2 regions of the Solidesulfovibrio carbinoliphilus subsp. oakridgensis genome follow, and region 1 is predicted to be linked to the other one. Evidence: predicted binding sites of a transcription regulator. Region 1 holds the regulator's gene; the other holds the start of a gene.
The links. The regulator sigma-54, encoded in region 1, starts transcription at its own class of promoters, with help from an activator protein. The targets are predictions, from matches to a motif close to CTGGCACGGNNNNTGCTT.
Positions count from the first base shown of each region.

Region 2: a site for sigma-54 is predicted at 3,939-3,956, ahead of DFW101_RS18065 (motility associated factor glycosyltransferase family protein). Genes of this name have one in related genera too.

Region 1 covers NZ_CM001368.1:1,045,786-1,051,279, forward strand. Annotated here, with positions in the region: gene rapZ (RNase adapter RapZ) at 237-1,124, opposite strand; gene DFW101_RS04675 (PTS sugar transporter subunit IIA) at 1,213-1,665, opposite strand; gene hpf (ribosome hibernation-promoting factor, HPF/YfiA family) at 1,666-2,214, opposite strand; gene rpoN (RNA polymerase factor sigma-54) at 2,266-3,702, opposite strand; gene DFW101_RS04690 (KdsC family phosphatase) at 3,820-4,362, opposite strand; gene DFW101_RS04695 (CTP synthase) at 4,528-5,494, opposite strand, start outside.
Region 2 covers NZ_CM001368.1:4,086,998-4,092,491, reverse strand. Annotated here, with positions in the region: gene DFW101_RS19700 (hypothetical protein) at 1-87, shown strand, start outside; gene DFW101_RS18080 (hypothetical protein) at 135-692, opposite strand; gene DFW101_RS18075 (hypothetical protein) at 730-1,530, shown strand; gene DFW101_RS18070 (cysteine synthase) at 1,561-3,864, opposite strand; gene DFW101_RS18065 (motility associated factor glycosyltransferase family protein) at 3,989-5,494, shown strand, end outside.

The sequences.
Region 1 (5,494 bases):
GCCGGCAGTGGCTCGGCACCGGAACAGGGGCCAGGCACGCAGAACGCGCCGCACCGCTGCCGGCCGATCCGGCCTGCCCCGGGCAGCCGGAAAAAACCAAGGGCGCGCGGTGCGCCCCGGCCGTCCCGTCCCGCCGTTGCCGGGCGCCTGTAAGGCTCCGCCCGGGTCCTTCGTCCGGCTCCGCCTGGGACCCCAAGGCCGCAGCCGCGGCTTCCCCGGCTGCCGGCAACGACGCCCTAGCCGCGTTCGATATGCCGGTGTTCCAGGGAAATATTATAGCCAGCCTTGGACAGGGTGTCAAAGACGGCCTCGGCCACGGCCACGGACCGGTGCCGTCCGCCGGTGCAGCCAAAGGCGACGGTCAGGCGGTAGCGCCCTTCCTGGGCATAGAGCGGCAGCAGGTAGAGCAGGAATTCCTGAAGGCGGGAAAGAAACTCCCGGCCAGGATCCGCAGCCAGGACATAGTCGCGCACCGGGGCGTCCTTGCCGGTCTGCTCGCGCAGCTCCCGGACGAAATAAGGATTGGGCAAAAAACGCAGGTCAAAGACCATGTCCGCCTCGGAGGGAGGTCCGTACTTGAAGCCGAAACTCATGACGTGGACTTTGAGGGTGCCGCGCGTGGTACGGATCGAAGCCCACTTTTCCTGCAACTTGCGGCGCAGGTCGTGGATGGAGAAATGGGTGGTGTCGAGCACCATGTCGGCCGCTTCACGCAAGGGCGTCATGCGTTCCCGTTCCTCGAGCACGGCCTGCTCGAGGCCCCGGTTGGCGCTTTCCAGGGGATGGGGCCGGCGCGTGGTGGCATAGCGGCGGATGATTTCCTGGGTGTCGGCCTCGAAAAAGATGATCTGCGGGGCCACGTTTTTCACCTTGATCTGGGCCAGGGTCACGCCCCAGTCCGTATCGAGGTCGGCTTGCCGCACATCCATGCCAAGCGCCAGGCCCTTGTAGCGCTGGCCGCCCTTTTCGTCGAAAAGATTGATGAGCTTTGGCACGAGCCCGACCGGCAGGCCGTCCACGCAAAAAAAGCCCAGGTCTTCGAACACCCGCAGGCCGGTGCTCTTGCCCGAGCCGGACAGCCCCGTCAAAATGACGATTTTCAGTTCCGTCGGCGTTTCTTCCATGGTGTCTTTGCCCCCCGCCCTCAAGCTCTAACCGATTCCTTGCGCGCTTGTGTGACGGCAAGCGCGCAAGGAGACGGTGCTACGCGTTTCAGGCGGCGGCGGTCAGAACCTGCCACAGGGCCGCGTCGTTTTCGGCGCTCAAAAAGGCGTGCCGAAACGATTCGTCGGAGAGGAGCCGTGAGATGTGGGCCAGGATGCGCAGGTGCAGGCCCGCCACGTGCTCCGGCGCAAGGACGAGAAAAAAGATGCGGCAGGGTTTGAAATCCAGCGCATCGAAGTTGACGCCCTTGAGGCTCCTGCCGACCGCGATGACGATCTTTTCGAGGCTCTCCATCTTGCCGTGGGGGATGGCCACGGTGTCGCCGATGCCGGTCGTGCCGAGGCTTTCCCGGTCAAGGAGCACCTGATGGGCCCGTTTGGCGTCAAAACCCGGCAGGCCGGCCGCAATTTTGGCGACCAGCTCGGCCAGCACTTCGGACTTGGACTCGGCCGCGAGCTCCCCGATCACGAATTCGGGCTGGAGATAGTCCTCGAGACGCATCTACACACCCGTTCCAGGATCGATCAGGCCGAAGTCGCCGTTGCGCAGACGGTAGATGACGTTGGGCCGTTCGGTTTCCGAATTGATGAACACCAGGAATTCGTGCTTGATGGTCCCAAGCTGCATGGCCGCCTCTTCCACGGCCATGGGCTTGGGCTCGTATTCGTTGGTCTCGACGATGGTCGGCGTGCGGGCCCCGGCGTTGTCGGCGTTGATGGTGATGACGTCCATGCGCACGGTCTCGGTCGACTGGCGGCGGCGGTCCTTTTGCTTCTCACGGAACTTCTTGGCCTGCGCTTCCACCTTGTCGAGGATCATGTCGATGGTGGAATACATGTCCTCGGACACCTCATGGGCCGAGATATGCATATTGTCGGCCACGAAGATCACGTCGGCCATCTGGCGGGTCTTTTCCACGGCCAGATTGACCTGCAGTTCGGAGGCGTCATTGGCGGAAGCATATTTGGCAAGCTTTTCCAGACGCTTGCGAGCGTAGTCGCGCAAATGGTCGGAAGGTTCGAAGTTCTTGAAATTAAAAGTGATGTTCATGAGATCCTCCAGATGGCGTGGTATTGGGCCGGGGAAGCCCGGCCCGAAGCATCAGAAAATTTCCTTGCGCTTGGACGAGGATTCAATGCCCATGGCCGTGCGGTATTTGGCCACGGTGCGCCGGGCGATGTTGATCTGCAACTCGTCTTTGAGCATATCAGCAATGGCCTCGTCGCTGATAGGCTTTTTGGCATTCTCCCCGGAAATAATCCGCTTGATCATGGCCTTGACCGATTCCGAGCCGACCGTGCCGCCGTCGTCGAGGTCAAGGGAGCTGTTGAAAAAGAACTTGAGCTCGAAAATGCCATGGGGCGTGGCCACGTACTTGTTGGACGTGATGCGGCTGACGGTCGATTCGTGCATGCTGATGTCGTCGGCCACATCCTTGAGGATCAACGGCCGCAACCGCGTGACCCCCTCCTCGAAGAATTCCCGCTGGAACTTCACGATGCTCTCAAGGACCTTGTACAGGGTCCGCTGCCGCTGGTAGAGGCTTTTCATCAGCCACATGGCCGAGCGCATCTTGTCCTGGAGATAATCCTTGTCCTTGTCGTTTTTCGGATTGATCTCCGCCATGTAGGTCGTGTTGACGTTGAGCCGCGGCATGCCCTCTTCGTTTAAAATAATCACGAATTCGCCGCCGTATTTGTACACAAAGGCGTCCGGGCTCACGAAAATGGGATCGCCCGAGCCGTAGCTGGCTCCGGGCATGGGATTGAGGGTCTGGATCAGCTCAAGGTATTCCTTGAGTTTTTCCATGGTGATATGAAATTTTTTGGCCAGCGGCTTGTAGCGTTTCTTCTCCAGGTCTTCGAGGTGGTCGCGCACAAGCTCGATGAGGATGGTGTCCTCGTAGCCGTAGACCTCGATCTGGGTGAGCAGGCATTCGCTCGGGGTCCGGGCGGCCACGCCCACGGGGTCGAACCGCTGGAGCCGGTGGAGCACGGTCTCCACTTCGGGCACCGAGGCTCCGGCCATCTGGGCCAGTTCTTCGAGGGAAGCCCGCAGGTAGCCCGAGGAATTGAGGCTGCCGACGATACTCTCCCCGATCTCCAGTTCCTTGGCCGTGAAATTCGACAGGCGCATCTGCCAGCCGAGGTGCCCTTCGAGGGAGGGTTTGGAGGCGAGCCTGGCGTCAAAGGCCATGCCCTCCTCGGGCATCTCCGACTCCCGGGATTGGGACTGGCGGCCGGTGCTGGCGAAATCGCCGAGATAGTCGTCCCATTCGGCGTTTTTGAGGAGTTCCTTTTCCATGGCCGCGTCGCTGGAATTCCCGGTCGGCCCCAGGTTGTCCTCGGCCATGGTCCGCTCCGGTTGGCGGTCCTCCTCGATCGATTCCTCCAGAAGGGGGTTTTCCAAAAGCTCCTGCTGCACGCTCTCCAGCAGCTCGAGCCGGGAGAGCTGCAGGAGTTTGATGGCTTGCTGCAGTTGGGGAGTCATCACCAGCTGCTGGGAGAGTTTGAGCTGCTGTCGCAGTTCCAGGGCCATGTCTACCGCCGTGCGAGGTCCTTTGGATGTTGGTGCGAAAAGCGGGGGCAAGGCCGACGCCCCGCCCGCTCAACAAAAAGCATGCCACAATCGAAGGATCGTGGCAATCGGCACGGCTTACCCTTCCGGGAGGAACCAGGCGTAGGCCGCTTCGAGACGGCCGCTGGCCTGAAGCAGGAACCGGATGGCCTCGCGCACCGCCCCGTGCCCGCCGGGACGGCTGGCCACCCACAGGGCCAGGTCCATGATTTCCGGCTGGGCGTCGGCCACGGCCATGGGCAGGCCGACCAGACCCATGGGGCCGGCGTCCACCCAGTCGTCGCCGAGGTAGGCGGCCTGGCCGGGGGAAAGCCCCAGCCGCCCGAGGATGCCGGTCAGGATCGGAACCTTGTGGTGGTGGCCGGGATGGTACTCGCCAATGCCCAGTTCCTTGATGCGGGCGGCCACGGCCGGACTGTCGAGGCCGCTTATGACCGCCACTTGCAAGCCCGCCATCTGGGCGGCCTTGATGCCGAGGCCGTCGTGGGCGTGAAACCGTTTGGCGATGCCGCCGTGGGCGTCGACATAGAGGCCGCCGTCGGTCAGGACGCCGTCCACGTCAAGGACGAGCAAGGCCACGTCCCTGGCCCGCGTCGCGGCCAGCTTCGCATCCTGCGCCATACCACCCGCCTCCTCGCGCCGCCCGGCCCCGGCGGGACGACCCGAGGCGACGCCGTCCGCTCATGCCGCGTTCTCGAAATCCGCGCATACGAATTTTGAGAACAACAAATTAGAATATTTATTTTTTTCTAAAAACTATGCCCCTGCTTTTCAGCGAACGTCGTGCTAGCCCTTGTACCGCTTGGCCGCCTTCACGAATTCCCGAAAGAGCGGATGCGGACGCATGGGGCTGCTCTTGAACTCCGGGTGGAACTGGCAGCCGAGGAACCACGGATGGTCCGGCAGTTCCACGATCTCGACCAGCTCGCCGTCCGGCGACAGGCCGCTTAAGACCATCCCGCCCTCTTCAAACGAGGGAGCGTAGGTCTTGTTGAATTCGTAGCGGTGGCGGTGGCGCTCGGAAATCTCCTCGGCGGCGTAGGCCGCGGCGGCCTGGGTTTCCGGCTTGACCCGGCAGGGGTAGGCTCCCAGGCGCATGGTCCCTCCCTTGTCGCTCGACGGGTCCCGGTACTCGGTCTTCTGGGTGCGGCAGTCGAACCATTCGCGCATGAGGTAGATGACCGGGTGCGGCGTGGTCAGGTCGAATTCCTCGGAATTGGCGCCGGAAAGCCCCAGGACGTTCCGGGCGTATTCGATGACCGCGCACTGCATGCCAAGGCAGATGCCGAAAAAGGGCACGCCCTTTTCCCGGGCGTATTCGATGGCCGTAATCTTGCCCTCGACCCCGCGCGAGCCGAAGCCGCCCGGCACCAGGATGCCGTCGATGCCGGCGAAGGTGGACGCCGCGTTCTGGCGGGTCACTTCCTCGGAATTGACGTACACGAACCGGATGGAGACCCCGGCCGCGATGCCGCCGTGGACAAGGGCCTCGTGCAGGCTCTTGTAGGCTTCCTTGAGGTCCACATACTTGCCGACAATGGCGATGGAAACCTGGCCTCCGGGATTTTCCGACCGGTGCAGCAGGTCGCGCCAGGCTTGCAGGTCGGCGTTTTTGGCCGGCAGGCGCAGCAGGATGGCGATCTTCTGGTCCACGCCCTCGCCGTAGAGGCGAAGCGGCAGTTCGTAGATGTTTTTGACGTCCACGGCGGTAAAGACCGCGTCCGCGTCCACGTCGCAGAAAAGGGCGATCTTT
Region 2 (5,494 bases), 1.1 Mb from region 1:
GGAAGGCGGCCGGACGGCGGCGGGCCGCCTACTGTCGCGTTCTCGAAATTCGTGCATACGAATTTCGAGAATAACATATTTAAATAACTATCTTTTTCTAAAAAATAATAACCTATTTTTTAGCGAACGCCACCCTAGTTTTCCAGGTCGATGATGACCGGACCGAGGATGCTGGCCAGCGGGCGGGACAAAAACTCCTCCCGCTTGATCTCCTTGCCGTCGTACAGCATGCTTTCGATGTGGATGATCTTTTGCATCCAGACGTTATTCTCGATGGTCTTGGGGATCTCGGTCTCCACGATGCGGGCCGTGATCTTGTCGATATCGATCTCTTCCACGTCGCTGAACGAATACGTATGGATGTATTCTTCGTTGTATCCGAAGCAAAAGAGCAGGTTGTTCTTGACGTAAGGCTGGAATATCTTCTTGGCCGGGTGGCTCTTGACCTCGCAATTGATCTTGTTTAGGCTGACCCGGAGCTTTTCTTTCTCATTGACAATGATATAGACGACCGGACGATTGCTTTCCAGCAGATCCTCGCCTGAAGAGTGGACGTTGTTGTCCACCCCGTGGAAGATGTAATCGATATACCGTTCCCGGTTGGCTTCCCTGGCTTCCCGCACCAATTCCTTCTCGATGTAGGAATAAAAAACGCGCTGACCGAAACCCTTGATCTCAATGTTAAACTTCATCCTCAGCCTCCTCGGCGGATTCCATGGTGTTCCGGCCTTGTCCGGGAAACGGCCCCAGTCCTTCCGGCCCGGCTATCGTTTTGATACTACGCGGCTTTTCCGCTGTGGTCAATTTGCCGTCCTGTGCGCCGTTCTTTTCGGGCCGCTTCTTGGCCTTCCGGCCGTCCCGGCCCTGGCCGCCGACCCCATCGCGGCCCTGGCCCCGCTTCTCGACACCCCCTACCGCGATGACGGCGTGGACGATCCGGCCGGACGCCACACCCTTTTCGCCGACCCGGCCGCCGTCTTTCCCGGGCCGGGCTACAACTGCAGCGGCTTTGTCACCACGGCCTCGCGGCGTCTTTTCGGCCGTGCCCTGCCCTTGGATGCGGCCAAGCGCGACCGCAAGGGCGATTCCGGTCCGGGCTGCTGGCTCGGCCAGGACTGGGACTTCGGCTACGACCTGATCCTGAACATCACCGACGGCCTGCCCCGGCATGTGCTCGGCCCGGACGGCGGCGGCCTCGACCCGGCGGCCGTGGACGCGGCCCGGTTCCGGGGCTTTCCCCTGCACGACGCCGCCGCCTGGGCCGCGGCCCTGGCCGGCCTTGGGCCCGGCGAGGCCGCCCTGGCGGCCCTTAGCAAGAAAAAGGACGGCCGGCTTCTCTACTACCACGTGGGCCTCGTCGTCCGGGACGGCCAGGGCCGGATCTTTTTCTACCATGCCACCCCGGGCCGGGGGGCCCACCGCCTGGACCTGTCCTCGCCCGCCGGCATGGCCGCGCTCAAAAAGGAATTCGCGGAAAAGACCTTTGGCGAAAAGTGGATCCTGCTCGTGGCCGCGCCCCTGCCCCGCTAAGTCCCGCCCTCTTCTCTCGACTTCCTTCGATCAGCACAGCGGAAAGAGCCGGATGCCCTCGGCCGTATCCTCCACCCGGTAGCCGAGCCCCTCGATTTCGGCCCGAAGCGCGTCGGCCCGGGCGAAATCCCGGGCCTCCCGGGCCCGCGTCCGCTCGGCGACAAGCCTTGCCGCCGCCTCGGGCCAGGCCTCCCCGGGCACGGGCAGCCGGGCGGGGTCGAGGAGTCCGAGCACCGCGTCCGCCTCGGTGAGGGCCCGCAGGAGCCGCGCGGCGTCGGCCCCGGGCAGCCGGCCGGCCGACAGCCGGCCGTTGGCGAACCGGCAAAAGGCGAACAGGCGGGGCCAGAACTGGAAGACCGACAGGTCGTCGGCCACGGCCGCGGCAAGCGCCTCGCCAAGCCCGCCCGCCTCGGTCTCCACCGCGTCCGACGCCGCCCCCCTGCCCTCGGGAATGAGCCCCAGATTGGCGGCCAGCTCCTGGACCCGGCCCCGGTTTCTCTCCCACATGCGAAGGGCGTCCGGCGCGGCGGCCAGCGGCTTGTGGTAGCCGATGGAAAGGAGCCAGGCCCGCACCGTCAGCGGATGGACGCCAAGGGCCAGGAGATCGCCAAGGACCGGGGCCTTGGCCTCGGGCCCGTCCCGACCCGTGACCCGGCCGCCGGCCAGCCAGGCCGCCGGCGCGAGCCCGGCCCCGACCGCCCAGATGGCGCGCAGGTTTTCCAGATGCGGAAACGTCTTGTCCTCGTCGGTCAGGACCACGGTCACGGCCGGCAGGGCCTGGGCCGCAGCCGCGGCCATCTGGAGGAACCAGCTCGGCCGCACATTGCCCCAGGTCGTGGCCAGGGCGTCCCCGGCCTTGAGGTCTTTGAGGCTCACGCGCTTTAAAAGCGTGAAGTCCTGGGGGTTGTCCTTGGCGTAGGCCAAGAGGTCCACGGTCTTGCCAAGCGCCAGCTTGGTCATGTCCGTGCCAAGGAGCCGGCCGTAGGCCTTGTCCCGGGCCACGTCGAAATAGACGCTTCGAAGCTTCTCGTAGGCCAGCCCCTTGCCCATGAGCTTTCGCGTCAGGGCCAGGGCCTCGTCCAGGGCCTCGCCGGCCAGGGGAAAGACCGCGCCCGAGACGCCAAGGAGCCCGGCGTACCCGGCCACCCGGGTCCGGGCCGCCTCGGCGAAGTCGCGGCACTTCTGCCCGGCCGCCCGGGCGGCGTCGAGGCTCCTGTCCTCAAGATCCGCCAGCCCCACGGCCAGGGTCGGCCGGGCGGGCCCCCGGGACAGGGCCCGCCGCAACACGTCGAGGGTCACCACCCGCCGCCAGGCGTCCAGGTCGCCGGGTTCGGCCAAAGGCGGGCCGAAGGTGAAAAGCCCGGGAACGGCCCCGGCCGGGTCGAGATAGACCGGCTCGGCCGTGCCCAGGCCGCGCAGGGCCACGCCCTTTTTCTCGGGCACGGCGAAAAGCGTGGTCGACAGGTACCGTTCTCCGCCGTCGGCCAGGATGACGACCACCAGCCCCTCGGCGAGGGAGGCGGCCAGGGTCGCCGCCGCGGCCATGGCCGCGCCGCCGCTCATGCCGACCAAGAGGCCCTCCTCCCGGGCCAGACGCCGGGCCATGGAAAAAGCCTCCTCGTCCTCCACGGACACGATGGCGTCCAGGGCGTGCTTGTCGAAGATACCCGGCGGATAGGATTCCTGCATGTTCTTGAGGCCCTGGATCTTGTGTCCCGGATGGGGCTCCACTGCCACCACTTTGACGGCCGGATCGTACTCCTTCAGTTTTTTGACCAGTCCCATGGCCGTGCCCGAGGTGCCGAGGGCCACCACCACGTGGGTCACGGCCCCGCCGGTGGCCTCGAAGATCTCCACCGCCGTGCTGCCGTAGTGGGCCTCGATGCTGGCCGGATTGTTGAACTGGTCCATGAGCACGTATTTTTCCGGCTCCTCCCGGGCCAGCCGGTAGGCCTCCTCGATGGCCCCGTCCGTGCCGAGGTTGCCGGGCGTCAGCACGATTTCCGCGCCGTAGGCCCGCATGATGCGCTTTCGCTCCTCCGAGGCCGAGGCCGGCATGAGGAGCTTCAAGCGGTATCCCTTGACCGCGCAGACCATGGCCAGCCCGATGCCGGTGTTGCCGGAAGTGGCCTCGATGATGGTGTGGCGCGGGGTCAGCTCGCCCGCGCGCTCGGCCGCCTCGATCATGGCCAGGGCCACCCGGTCCTTGATGGATCCGCCCGGGTTTCGCATCTCGATCTTGGCGGCCAGGGTCACGGCCGGGTTGGGATTGACGCGCGCCATGCGCACGAGCGGTGTTGCGCCGACCAGGGAAAGGACGGAGTCATGGATCATGGGAGCCTCGCGGATTGGAACCGGACCGGTCCGGCTGGCCTTGGTGGTAGGCAAAAAACGGCCAACCGGCAAGAGTGGCAGGATTATTGCTTTGGGTTTGGCACTCCACCCCAAGGACGGCGCCATGCGGATCAACACGTTTCTTGCCGACAACATCAAGGCTCTGGCCGAGGCCAAGGCTCCGGTGGCGGCCTGGCTGGCCGCCACGGCCCCGGACCCGGACATGGTCTTCGACCGCATTTTCCTCAACCGGGCCGGCACCTTCGACTGGCGCATGGACAACGGCCAGGGGATTTTCGAAGGCCTGCCCCCGGCGCTCCTCTACCGGGACTGGCGCCCCAAGGACATGGCCGAAGGCGGGGCCACGGTCATCGTCGGCACGGCGCTCGGCTATGGCCTGAACCACGTCCTGACCGGCACGCCCCATTCGCACAAAGTCCTGGTGGTGGAACCCCGTCCGGAGATGCTGCTGGCCTGCCTCGGCCAGACCGATTACCGGGCCTTTCTGGCCCACGGCAAGCTCAAGTTCCTGACGCCGGACCCGGCCGCCATCGAGCAGGCCATCCATTCCCTGGACGTCAGCTTCCTTTTCGCCCGCATCCACCTGCGAAGCGACATGCCGAGCAAGCAGATGGGCCCCGAATACGCCCGGGCCACGGCCCTGGTGCGGGCCAAGCTCGAAAGCATGTCCGTGGAGCTGACGACGCTTCGCCACAAGCAGGAGGTCATGGTCGGCAACGAACTGCGCAACTTTTCCCGGGCCATGCGCGACGGCAGCCTGGCCCGGGTCGAGGGCATGGCCCGGGGACTTACCTGCGTCATCCTCGGGGCCGGGCCGTCCCTGCCGCGCTTCGCCCCGCTTCTGGCCGAAAACCGGCGGGGAGCGCTCTTTGTCTCGGCCCTCCAAACCCTGCCGGCCCTCGAACGCCTGGGCCTCAAGCCCGACCTGTGCCTGGCCATCGACTTCAACACCGACATGGCCAAGTGCCTGGAAAATCTTCAAGACCCCGGCTTCGCCGCCGACATCCCGTTCATCTATTCCACCAAGATGCAGCCCGGGGTCCTGGACCGCTATCCCGGGCCGAAAATTCCGCTGTGGACCCAGGGCGGCATCGGCACCTTTGTCCTGCGGGACCAGGAGCTGGTGCTCGACGCCGGCGGCAACGTGGGCGTGACCTTGGAGCGGTTCCTGACCTGGGCCGGGGCCGAGCGGTTCGTCCTGGTCGGCCAGGACCTGGCCTGGCAGGGGACCTCCACCCACGCCGCCGGCCACCACAACGCGGGCTGGGTCCACACCTACAACCCGAATGAGGACGTCAGGCTCAAGAACCTGGCCGGCGAGGACATCTACACCCACCACGGCTTCCTGGCCGCCAAGCGGGACATGGAAAAAGACATCAAAACCGCCAAGGCCGCCTTTTTCAACCTCTACGGCGGCGGCGTGGTCATCGAGGGCGCGGCCAACATCGGCCCGGACGAGCTTCTCTCCGGCGACCTTCTCCAGAGCGTCGGCATCGCCCGCGAGGTCTTCCTGGACGCCCTCGACCGGGCGGCCGCCCCCCGGGTGCGGCCGGTCTTTTCGGCCAAGGCCGCCGAGTGGGGCACGTCGCTCAGAAACGTCTCGCGCCGG